One region of the Nonomuraea sp. NPDC048826 genome, then DNA from elsewhere that is predicted to be linked to it. Evidence: predicted binding sites of a transcription regulator. Region 1 holds the regulator's gene; the other holds the start of a gene.
The links. The regulator HspR, encoded in region 1, represses chaperone genes until heat shock. The targets are predictions, from matches to a motif close to ANTTGAGTCNNNNNGACTCAANT.
Positions count from the first base shown of each region.

Region 2: the regulator HspR is predicted to act here: its motif matches at 1,486-1,508, upstream of lon (endopeptidase La).

Region 1 covers NZ_JBICUQ010000009.1:303,095-308,625, forward strand. Annotated here, with positions in the region: gene clpB (ATP-dependent chaperone ClpB) at 1-1,180, opposite strand, end outside; gene ACGFI7_RS32040 (heat shock protein transcriptional repressor HspR) at 1,181-1,531, opposite strand; gene dnaJ (molecular chaperone DnaJ) at 1,536-2,714, opposite strand; gene grpE (nucleotide exchange factor GrpE) at 2,734-3,330, opposite strand; gene dnaK (molecular chaperone DnaK) at 3,327-5,198, opposite strand; gene ACGFI7_RS32060 (sensor histidine kinase) at 5,445-5,531, shown strand, end outside.
Region 2 covers NZ_JBICUQ010000004.1:175,033-180,563, reverse strand. Annotated here, with positions in the region: gene ACGFI7_RS15330 (response regulator) at 1-100, opposite strand, end outside; gene ACGFI7_RS15325 (sensor histidine kinase) at 97-1,347, opposite strand; gene lon (endopeptidase La) at 1,522-3,882, shown strand; gene ACGFI7_RS15315 (hypothetical protein) at 4,074-4,355, shown strand; gene ACGFI7_RS15310 (methionine ABC transporter ATP-binding protein) at 4,642-5,531, shown strand, end outside.

The sequences.
Region 1 (5,531 bases):
CCAGGTCGATGGCCTTGTCCGGCAGGAAGCGGCTGGTGATGTAGCGGTCGGACAGCGCCGCGGCGGAGACGAGGGCGCTGTCGGCGATCTGCACCTGGTGGTGGGCCTCGTAGCGGCCCTTCAGCCCGCGCAGGATCGCGATCGTGTCCTCGACCGTCGGCTCTCCCACGTACACCTGCTGGAAGCGGCGCTCCAGCGCGGGGTCCTTCTCGATGCGCTCGCGGTACTCGTCGAGCGTGGTCGCGCCGATCATCCGCAGCTCGCCGCGGGCCAGCATCGGCTTGAGCATGTTGCCGGCGTCCATCGCGCCCTCGGCGGCGCCCGCGCCGACGACCGTGTGGAGCTCGTCGATGAACGTCACGACCTGGCCGTCGCTCTCCTTGATCTCGGAGAGCACGGCCTTGAGCCGCTCCTCGAACTCGCCGCGGTACTTCGCGCCGGCGACCATCGCGCCCAGGTCGAGCGAGATCAGCCGCTTGTTGCGCAGCGACTCCGGCACGTCGCCGGCGACGATGCGCTGGGCCAGGCCCTCGACCACGGCCGTCTTGCCGACGCCGGGCTCGCCGATCAGCACCGGGTTGTTCTTGGTGCGCCGGCTGAGCACCTGCACCACCCGGCGGATCTCAGAGTCGCGGCCGATGACCGGGTCGAGCCTGCCCGCGCGGGCCCGCTCGGTCAGGTCGACGCCGTACTTCTCCAGCGCCTGGTAGGTGTCCTCGGGGGTCTCGCTGGTGACGCGGGCGTGGCCGCGTACCTTCTCGAACGCGTCAAGGAGCGCCTGCGGGGTCGCCCCGGCCGACTTGAGCAGCTCGGCCGCCTGGCCGCCGTCGGCGGCCAGGCCCACGAGCAGGTGCTCGGTCGAGACGTACAGATCCTCCAGCCGGTTGGCGTGCTGGGCGGCGGTGTTCATCACCGTGAGCAGGTGGCGGGAGCTCGTGGGCGCCCCCACCGTCGCGCCCTGCGCCTTGGGCAGGGCCGCGAGACTCTCCTCGGCCTTGGCCCGCAGCGCACGCCAGTCGGCGCCGACCGCCTCCAGCAGCGGCACGGCGGTGCCGCCCGTCTGCGAGAGCAGCGTGGTCAGCAGGTGGATCGGAGAGATCTCGGGATTGCCGTCGGCGGCGGCCCGCCGCATGGCCCCCGAGAGCGCCTCCTGACTTTTCTGAGTGAGCTTGTAGTCCATCTACGCCCCCGGTGGCAGCTCGTAACGGATCAGAGCCTTGATCATCTGAAGCTCGGCGCGCAGCCGGTGAACCTCCTCACGCAGCCGCAACGACTCGTTCTCCAGCTCCAGGATCCGTTTGATGCCGGCGAGGTTGATGCCCTCCTCCTGGGAGAGGCGCTGCACCTCGCGCAGCTGGATGATGTCTCTGGTCGAGTAGAGGCGGCCGCGCCCCGCCGTGCGGCCAGGGCAGACCAGGCCAAGCCGGTCATACTGCCGCAATGTCTGCGGATGCAGCCCCGACAGCTGCGCGGCCACCGAAATCACGTAAACAGGAGTGTCATCGGACAGGTCGAAATAGTTGGCGTCCATGGGCTCACTCGCTTCTGGCTCTCAAAATGAGCTCGGCCCGTGGGTCCTCGGCCGCGGTGGCGGTGTTGAACTCCGTGAGCAGCTCACGCGACTTGTCGTCGAGCGTCTTCGGCACCACGACCTCGACGCTGGCGAGCAGGTCGCCCTTCGTGCCGTCCTTGCGCGTGACGCCCCGGCCGCGGATGCGGAACGTGCGCCCGTTGGGCGTGCCCGCGGGGATGCGCAGGGTCACCGGCATCCCCTTGAGCGTCGGCACCTTGATCTCGGCACCGAGCGCCGCCTCCGAGAACGTCACCGGAACCGTGACCGTCATGTTGTCACCCGACCTGCCGAACACGGGGTGCGGCTTGACGTGCGTCACGATGTAGAGATCACCGGCGGGACCGCCGCTCTCGCCAGGGGCGCCCTTGCCCTTGAGCCTGACCCGGGCGCCGTCCGCCACCCCGGCGGGGATGCGGGCCTGGATGGTCCGGGTGCTCTTGGCCCTGCCGCTGCCCTCGCACACGGGGCAGGGGTCGTCGACCAGCAGGCCGCGGCCCTTGCAGTCGCGGCACGGCTCGGAGAAGGCGAAGTTGCCCAGGTTGCGGCTGGCCGCGCCGGTGCCCTCACAGGTCGGGCAGACCCGCGGGGTGGTGCCGGCCTTGGCTCCCGTCCCGCTGCACCCGGTGCACGCGGCGGAACTGGTCAGCCGCAGCGACACGGTGGCGCCCTCGGCCGCCTCCGTGAACGACAGCGTGACCTCCGACTCGATGTCCTGCCCGCGGCGCGGCCTGGTGGCGGACGTGGTGCGGGTCGAGCCGCCGCCCCGGTTGAACAGCCCGCCGAACAGGTCGCTGAACCGGTCGCCCGTCCCCTGGCCGGTCTGCTGACCGGTGCCGCCGAACAGGTCGCCGAAGTCGAAGGGGAAGCCGCCGCCGCCACCCGGACGCTGGCCGCCCACCCCGGACCCGAACAGCGTGCGCGCCTCGTCGTACTCCTTGCGGCGCTTGCTGTCGGACAGGACGTCGTAGGCCTCGGAGACTTCCTTGAACTTCTTCTCCTTGGCCGTGTCGCCCTGGTTGGTGTCGGGGTGGTACTGCCTGGCCAGCTTCCGGTACGCCTTCTTGATCTCTTCGGCGCTGGCGGACTTGGGCACACCAAGGACGGCGTAGTAGTCCTTCTCCAGGTAGTCCTTGGTGCTCATCTACGGCCCTTCGTCCTTGTCAGTTGTCGTCGTCATCGGACGCGGGAGCGTCCCCGGGCTCGGCCACGGCCACACGGGCCGGGCGCAGCACCCTCTCGCCCATCCGGTAACCCAGCTGCAGCACGCCGACCGCGGTCGGCTCGGTCACGTCCGGCGAGTAGCTGTGCATCAGCGCCTCGTGGATGACCGGGTCGAACGGGTCGCCCTGCTGGCCGAAGGAACTGAGCCCCAGCTTGGTGAGCGCCGCCTCCAGAGCCTCCGCCACCTTCGCGAAGCCCCCGGTGAGCTCACCGTGCTCGCGGGCCCTGCCGATGTCGTCGAGCACGGGCAGCAGCTCCGCCAGCACGGCCGCGGTGGCCTGCTCGCGCACGGCCACCCGGTCGCGCTCCACGCGGCGGCGGTAGTTCTGGTACTCGGCCTGGACACGTTGCAGGTCGGCCGTCCGCTCGTCCAGCTGGGCCCGCAGCTCGGCGTCGACCTCGGCCGGCACCTCCTGCTGGTCCTGCTCGGGCGAATCGTTCTCGGCGCGCACCCTTACCTCCCCCGTCTCCGGGTCGATCTTGCGGTTGTCGCGGATCACCGGCTCCTCATGCCCGTTCTCACGCAACGGCCTCACTTGTCCTTCTTCGGCTCATCGTCCACGATCTCGGCTTCGACGACGTCCTCGTCGGCCTTCTGCTCCTGGCCGGCGGACGCGTCCTGGGGAGCGCCCTCGGGCCCGCCCGCGGACTGACCCTGGTTCTGCGCGTAGATCGCCGAACCCATCTTCTGGCTGACGGTGGCGAGCTTCTCAGCCGAGTTGCGGATCGTGTCGGTGTCGGTGCCCTCCAGAGCCTTCTTCAGCTCGGCGAGCGCGTCGTTGACCTCGGTCTTGATGTCACCGGGGACCTTGTCGTCGTTCTCGCGGAGGAACTTCTCCGTCTGGTAGGCGAGCCCGTCGGCGTTGTTGCGGACCTCGGCCTCCTCGCGGCGCTTGCGGTCCTCCTCCGCGTACGACTCGGCCTCGCGCATCATGCGCTCGATGTCGTCCTTCGGCAGCGCGGAGCCGCCGGTGATCGTCATCGTCTGCTCCTTGCCCGTGCCCAGGTCCTTGGCGGAGACGTTGACGATGCCGTTGGCGTCGATGTCGAAGGTGACCTCGATCTGCGGGATGCCGCGCGGCGCCGGGGCGATGCCGGTCAGCTCGAACGTGGCCAGCTTCTTGTTGTAGGCCGCGATCTCACGCTCGCCCTGGAACACCTGGATCTGCACCGACGGCTGGTTGTCCTCGGCGGTGGTGAAGACCTCGGAGCGCTTGGTCGGGATCGTCGTGTTGCGCTCGATGATCTTCGTGAAGATGCCGCCCTTGGTCTCGATGCCCAGCGACAGCGGGGTCACGTCGAGCAGCAGGACGTCCTTGACCTCGCCCTTGAGCACACCGGCCTGCAGGGCGGCGCCGATGGCGACGACCTCGTCCGGGTTGACGCCCTTGTTGGGCTCCTGGCCGCCGGTCAGCTCCTTGACCAGGTCGGTGACGGCGGGCATCCGGGTCGAGCCGCCGACCATCACCACGTGGGCGATGTCGGAGACCTTGATGCCGGCGTCCTTGATGACCTGGTGGAACGGGCCCTTGCAGCGCTCGAGCAGGTCGGCGGTGAGCCGCTGGAACTCGGCGCGGGTGAGCTTCTCGTCGAGGTGCAGCGGGCCCTCGGACGAGGCGGTGATGTAGGGCAGGTTGATCGAGGTCTCGGACTGGGCCGACAGCTCGATCTTGGCCTTCTCCGCGGCCTCACGGAGGCGCTGGAGGGCCATCTTGTCCTTGGAGAGGTCGACGCCGTGAGCGTTCTGGAAACGCTTGACGAGCTCGTCGACGACCCGCTGGTCCCAGTCGTCGCCGCCCAGGTGGTTGTCACCGCTGGTGGCCTTCACCTCGACGAAGCCGTGGCCGTCCTCCTGGCCGACGTCGAGCAGGGACACGTCGAAGGTGCCGCCGCCGAGGTCGAAGACCAGGATCGTCTGGTCCTGCTCCTTGTCGAGACCGTACGCGAGCGCGGCCGCGGTCGGCTCGTTGATGATGCGCAGGACGTTGAGGCCCGCGATCGTGCCGGCCTCCTTGGTGGCCTGGCGCTGCGCGTCGTTGAAGTAGGCCGGGACGGTGATCACCGCGTCGGTGATCTTCTCGCCCAGGTAGGCCTCGGCGTCCTGCTTGAGCTTCTGCAGGACGAAGGCGCTGATCTGCTGCGGCGAGAACTTCTTGCCGTCGATCTCCTGGGACCAGTTGGTGCCCATCTCGCGCTTGACCGACCGGATCGTCCGGTCCACGTTGGTGACGGCCTGCCGCTTGGCCACCTCACCGACGAGCACCTCGCCGTTCTTCGCGAAGGCGACCACGGACGGCGTGGTCCGCGAGCCCTGCGCGTTGGCGATGACGGTGGGCTCACCGCCCTCGAGAATCGAGACGACGGAGTTGGTCGTCCCCAGGTCGATACCTACCGCACGTGCCATGAGTACGTCCTTGTAGTCAAAGTTGAGTCGGTTACGCTCAACCTACGGATGCCAGTGGCCTTTGTCAAACGACTTGAGCCTACCCGACTCAACCTCTGACGAGGGCGTTTTGTTCCCCTGAGATGTCCCTTAGGGGTCGATGTCCCGACACGGATGGCCGATTTTGAACGTCCTTGGCGATCGATCTCCCCCCGAACGGCAACAAGTCTCGGAACCAGCACTGCATCGGCCGTGAAAGGACGTCAGGTGAGCGCGTGGTGGCATCGGCGCTCCATCAGGATCCGTCTGACCATGGTGGCGGGCGTGGTCATGGCGCTGGTCTGCACCGCCGTG
Region 2 (5,531 bases), on a different contig from region 1:
CCGCCTCGCCCACGACCACGATGTCGGGCTGGCCGCTCAGGAACACGGTGAACCCGGTGCGGACCATGCCCTGGTCGTCGGCGATGAGAACCCGTATCACGCTGAACCCCGTCCGATCGGCAGCACCGCGGTCACCTGGAAGCCTCCCACCGGGACCGGCCCCGCCTCCAGCGTGCCACCGAGCAGCGCCGCCCGCTCGCGCATGCCGACGAGCCCGTGGCCGGCGCCGGGCGAGCGGGCGGGGGAGGAGCCGGGGCCGTTGGTGATGTGGAGGCGCACGCCGTGGTCGTCGCGGCCGATGTCGAGCACCACGGTCGCGCCGGGGGCGTGGCGCATGGCGTTGCTCAGCGACTCCTGGACGATCCGGTAGGCGGACATCCCCACCGCCTGGGGCACCCCCTCCAGCGACTCGGGCCGTTTGACCAGCACGGACAGCCCGGCCGCCCGCGCGTTGGCGATCAGGTCCTCGACCTGGGCCAGGCCGGGCTGCGGGGCGGTGTCGGTGCGGCCCTCCTCGTCGCGCAGCACGCCGAGCACCTGGCGGAGCTGGGCGATCGCCTCCAGCGACAGCGCCCGGATGCCCGCCAGACCCTCCTCCAGCTGGGCGGGGTCGCCCGCGGCCTTGAGCGGCACCGCCTCCGCCTGGATGGCGATCACCGACATGTGGTGGGCCACCACGTCGTGCAGCTCGCGGGCGATGCGGGCGCGCTCCTCCAGCACGGCCTGGGCGCCCATCGCCTCCTGACTGCGCCGCTCCTCCAGGACGAGCCGCTCGGTGGCGCTGCGCCGCAGCCGCACGTTGTAGCCGAACAGCATGACGGCGCCGACCATGATCGACCCCAGCGGGACGCTGTTGGGGAAGATGATCCAGGTGGCCAGCACGCTGACCGCCCACGCCGTGCCGGTGATCCGCCGGTCGCAGCGCACCGCCAGCGCGTAGGCCACGAGCAGGTAGGAGATCACCATCTCGGGCGTGTAGGGATTGCTCTCGTACCGGACCCCCGTCTCGAACGAGACCCAGACCCCCGCGGGGAGCAGCACCAGCGAGGAGCGCCAGGCCGCCAGCGGCCGCCGGTCGCGCAGCACCAGCGGGACCGCGACCCCCAGCGCCGAGACGTAGACCAGGGCCATCGGGACGCCTGTATTGACGGTGCGGTCGTAGGTGGTCAGGAACAGGATCAGGGCCAGCAGCGTGTCGGCGACGCGGACCAGGTCGATCGTGCGGAACGGCAGCAGCCCGAGCCAGCGCGGCATCCGCATGGCCAGCCAGCGGGACCGGCGTGCGGGCGGGTCGGCCGCGCCCCGGTAGAGCGCCAGGGGGATGGAGTCCAGCACTGCCGAGAACACGGTCAAAGCCTACGAGCGGGGCGCCCGCCACGCGTCGGACCAAGGTCTGATCCGCCCTCACCCTCAGGTACGGCTTACATCATTACGCTCGCTCTGAGCGAACATCGGCAAGCAAGGGAACATTACGTGGCTCCAATGAATTGAGTCGGTATAACTCAACCCTTTGGAGTTCGCATGAGTGAGAGCTTGATCCTGCCGGTTCTGCCGCTGGACGACGCCGTCGTGCTTCCGGGCATGGTGGTTCCGCTGGACCTGTCCGACTCCGAGGTGCGCGCCGCGATCGACGCGGCCCAGGCATCCGGTGGCAACAAGCCGCAGGTGCTCCTCGTTCCCCGCATCGACGGCCGCTACGGCGCGGTCGGCGTGCGGGCGGTCGTCGAGCAGGTCGGGCGACTCCCCGGTGGCGAGCCCGCCGCGGTGGTCCGCGGCGTCGACCGGATGCGCGTGGGCGCCGGCACCACCGGCCCCGGCGCGGCCCTGTGGGTGGAGGCGGCGACGGTCGACCCGGTGGCCGCGGGCGAGCGCGCCCACGAGCTGGCCAAGGAGTACAAGGCCCTGGCCACCACGATCCTGCAGAAGCGCGGCGCCTGGCAGGTGGTCGACCAGGTCAACCAGATCGACGACCCCGCGCTGCTGGCCGACAGCTCCGGCTACACGCCGTGGCTGTCCACCGCCCAGAAGGTCGAGCTGCTGGAGGCCGCCGACCCCGCCGACCGGCTGGGCAAGCTGATCGAATGGTCCCGCGAGCACCTGGCCGAGCTGGACGTCGCCGAGACGATCCGCAAGGACGTCCAGGAGGGCATGGAGAAGCAGCAGCGCGAGTTCCTGCTGCGCCAGCAGCTCGCCGCCGTGCGCAAGGAGCTGAAGGAGCTCAACGGCGACTCGGCCGAGACCGAGGAGGAGGACTACCGCGCCCGCGTCGAGGCGGCCGATCTGCCCGAGAAGGTGCGCGAGGCCGCGCTCAAGGAGGTCGACAAGCTGGAGCGGACCTCCGAGCAGTCGCCGGAGACCGGCTGGATCCGCACCTGGCTCGACACGGTCCTCGACCTGCCATGGAACGTGCGTACCGAGGACAACTACGACATCACCGGCGCCCGCGAGGTGCTGGACGCCGACCACACGGGCCTGTCCGACGTGAAGGACCGCATCATCGAGCACCTGGCCGTGCGCAAGCGCCGCCAGGACAGGGGGCTGGGCGTGGTGGGCGGCCGCCGCAGCGGCGCCGTGCTCGCCCTGGCGGGCCCTCCCGGCGTCGGCAAGACCTCGCTCGGCGAGTCGGTCGCCCGCGCGATGGGCCGCAAGTTCGTCCGCGTCGCGCTCGGCGGCGTCCGCGACGAGGCGGAGATCCGCGGCCACCGGCGCACCTACGTGGGCGCGCTGCCCGGCCGCGTCGTCCGCGCCATCCGCGAGGCCGGCTCGATGAACCCGGTCGTGCTGCTCGACGAGATCGACAAGGTCGGCGCCGACTACCGCGGCGACCCCACGGCCGCGCTGCTGGAGGTGCTCGACCCGGCGCAGAACCACACGTTCCGCGATCACTACCTGGAGGTCGAGCTCGACCTGAGCGACGTGCTCTTCCTGGCCACGGCCAACGTGCTGGAGGCCATCCCCGGCCCGCTGCTGGACCGGATGGAGGTCGTCACGCTCGACGGTTACACCGAGGACGAGAAGGTCGCCATCGCCCGCGACCACCTGACGCCCCGCCAGCTGGAGCTGGCCGGGCTGACGGCCGGGGAGGTCACGGTCGAGGACGCGGCGCTGCGCCGGCTGGCCACCGAGTACACCCGCGAGGCCGGGGTCCGGTCGCTGGAGCGCTCGATCGCCCGCGTGCTGCGCAAGATCGCGGCCGGCGACGAGCTGCCGATCGCGGTCGGCGCGGACGACCTGACGACCTACCTGGGCCGGCCCAGGTTCGTGCCGGAGTCATCGCTGCCGGAGAACGCCCAGCGCACCTCGGTGCCGGGCGTGGCCACCGGCCTGGCGGTCACCGGGGCCGGGGGCGACGTGCTGTACGTGGAGGCGTCGCTGGCCGACCCGGAGACCGGCGAGACCGGCCTGACCCTGACCGGGCAGCTCGGCGACGTCATGAAGGAGTCGGCCAGGATCGCGGTGTCCTACCTCCGGTCCCACGGCGCGGAGCTGGAGCTGCCGGTCACCGCGCTGAAGGACCGCTCGGTGCACATCCACTTCCCGGCGGGCGCCGTGCCCAAGGACGGCCCGTCGGCGGGCGTGACGCTGACGACGGCGCTGGCCTCGCTGCTGTCGGGCCGGCAGGTCCGCGGCGACGTGGCGATGACCGGCGAGATCTCGCTCACCGGCCGGGTGCTGCCGATCGGCGGCGTCAAGCAGAAGCTGCTGGCGGCGCACCGGGCGGGCATCTCCACGGTGCTCATCCCGGCCCGCAACGAGCCGGACCTGGACGACGTGCCCCAGGAGGTCCGCGACGAGCTGACCATCCACCCGGTCAGCGACGTGCGCGAGGTCCTGGAGATCGCGCTCACCCCGGCCCGGGTGGCCGGCGGCGTGGCCGCCTGACCCCGCACAGTCGGACGCCCCGCCACGGCGGGGCGTCCGACTGCGTCACGGGAGCGAGGCGGTGAACTCCAGCACCCGCTCGCCGACCTCGGGGGCGAACTGGCCCGCGATCGAGTGGGTCGCCTCCGGCCACAGCTCGGCCCCACCCCGGGGATGAGGTCCCGGGCCCGCCGCACCGCCACGGCCGGGTCGTGGACGACGGCCTCAACACCCTGACCGTCTCCGCTCTCTACGAGGTGTTCGTCAACCGCCGGCTGCGCCGCAGCCGCTGCCAGGCCGACGAAAGGCTCAGCCAGGGTCAGGCCGCCCGTGACCTGCGTGACCTGGCCGCCAAGGGCTGGCTCCAGCCGTACGGGGAGACCAAGGGGCGCTTCTACGAGCCCGGGCCGCTCATGCGGGCGATCAAGGCGGACTTCGCGGGCCGGGTGCGGCCGCTGCGCGACCCGTACAAGGTGATCGACATCACGGTGTAGCGCGGAATAGGTCCGGCGCCGGGCGTCGTTGGCATGAGCATGACCGAGGGACACGCGTTTCACCGATCCGGCCGGTGTTGTCGCCTGCGCATGGGGCGCATGACCGCCCGCCAGGCCCGCTGACCGTTCTCTCCCTCGAAGGTTTCCCCATGATCATGCCGCATTTCGTGCTGCGCAGGCTCAGCCACCTGCCGTTCCACCCCGGCTCCCGATAGGCCCTCCGGCTCTCGTACCGGATTGTTCAGCCTGGCGGCCGCGTGCCGCCTCTCAGCCATGGGGATGAGTCGTGATCGAGGTTTCCGGCCTGCGCAAGGCGTACGGCCGCACCGTCGCCCTGGACGGCGTCGACCTGAGCGTGCGCGAAGGCGAGATCTACGGGGTGGTCGGCCGCAGCGGCGCCGGCAAGAGCACCCTGCTGCGCTGCGTCAACCTGCTGGAACGGCCCGACTCCGGAACGGTGCGGGTGGCCGGTCAGGAGCTGACCGGGCTGGGGGACCGTGACCTCAACCTGGCCCGCCGCCGCATCGGCATGATCCATCAGCATTTCGCGCTGCTCTCCTCGCGCACCGTCGCCGGCAACGTGGCCTTCCCGCTGGAGGTCATGGGCGTGCCCAGGGCGGAGCGCCGCCGCCGGGTGGGCGAGCTGCTGGAACTGGTGGGGCTGGCCGGGCGCGAGCGTGACCACCCGCACCAGCTCTCCGGCGGGCAGAAGCAGCGGGTCGGCATCGCCAGGGCGCTCGCGGGGGAGCCCGCCGTGCTGCTGTCGGACGAGGCCACCTCGGCGCTCGACCCCGCCACCACCCAGTCGATCCTGGACCTGCTCAAGCGGCTCAACGCGGAGCTGGGCCTGACGATCCTGCTCATCACCCACGAGATGGACGTCATCAAGAACGTCTGCGACTCGGCCGCCATCATGTCCGGCGGGCGGGTCGAGGAGTCGGGCGCCATCGCCGGCCTGATCAGGACCCCCGGTTCGCGGCTCACCCGGGAGATCTTCCCGCTGCCCGGCCCGGCCCCGGCCGGTTCGGTGACGCTCACCTTCACCGGCGACCCGCACCGGCCGCTGGTGTCGGAGGTGGTGCGCAAGTTCGACGTGGACGTGAGCATCCTGGGCGGCGCGATCGAGGAGATCGGCGGCGGCTCGGCCGGTCGGCTGCGGGTCGCGCTCACCGGCGA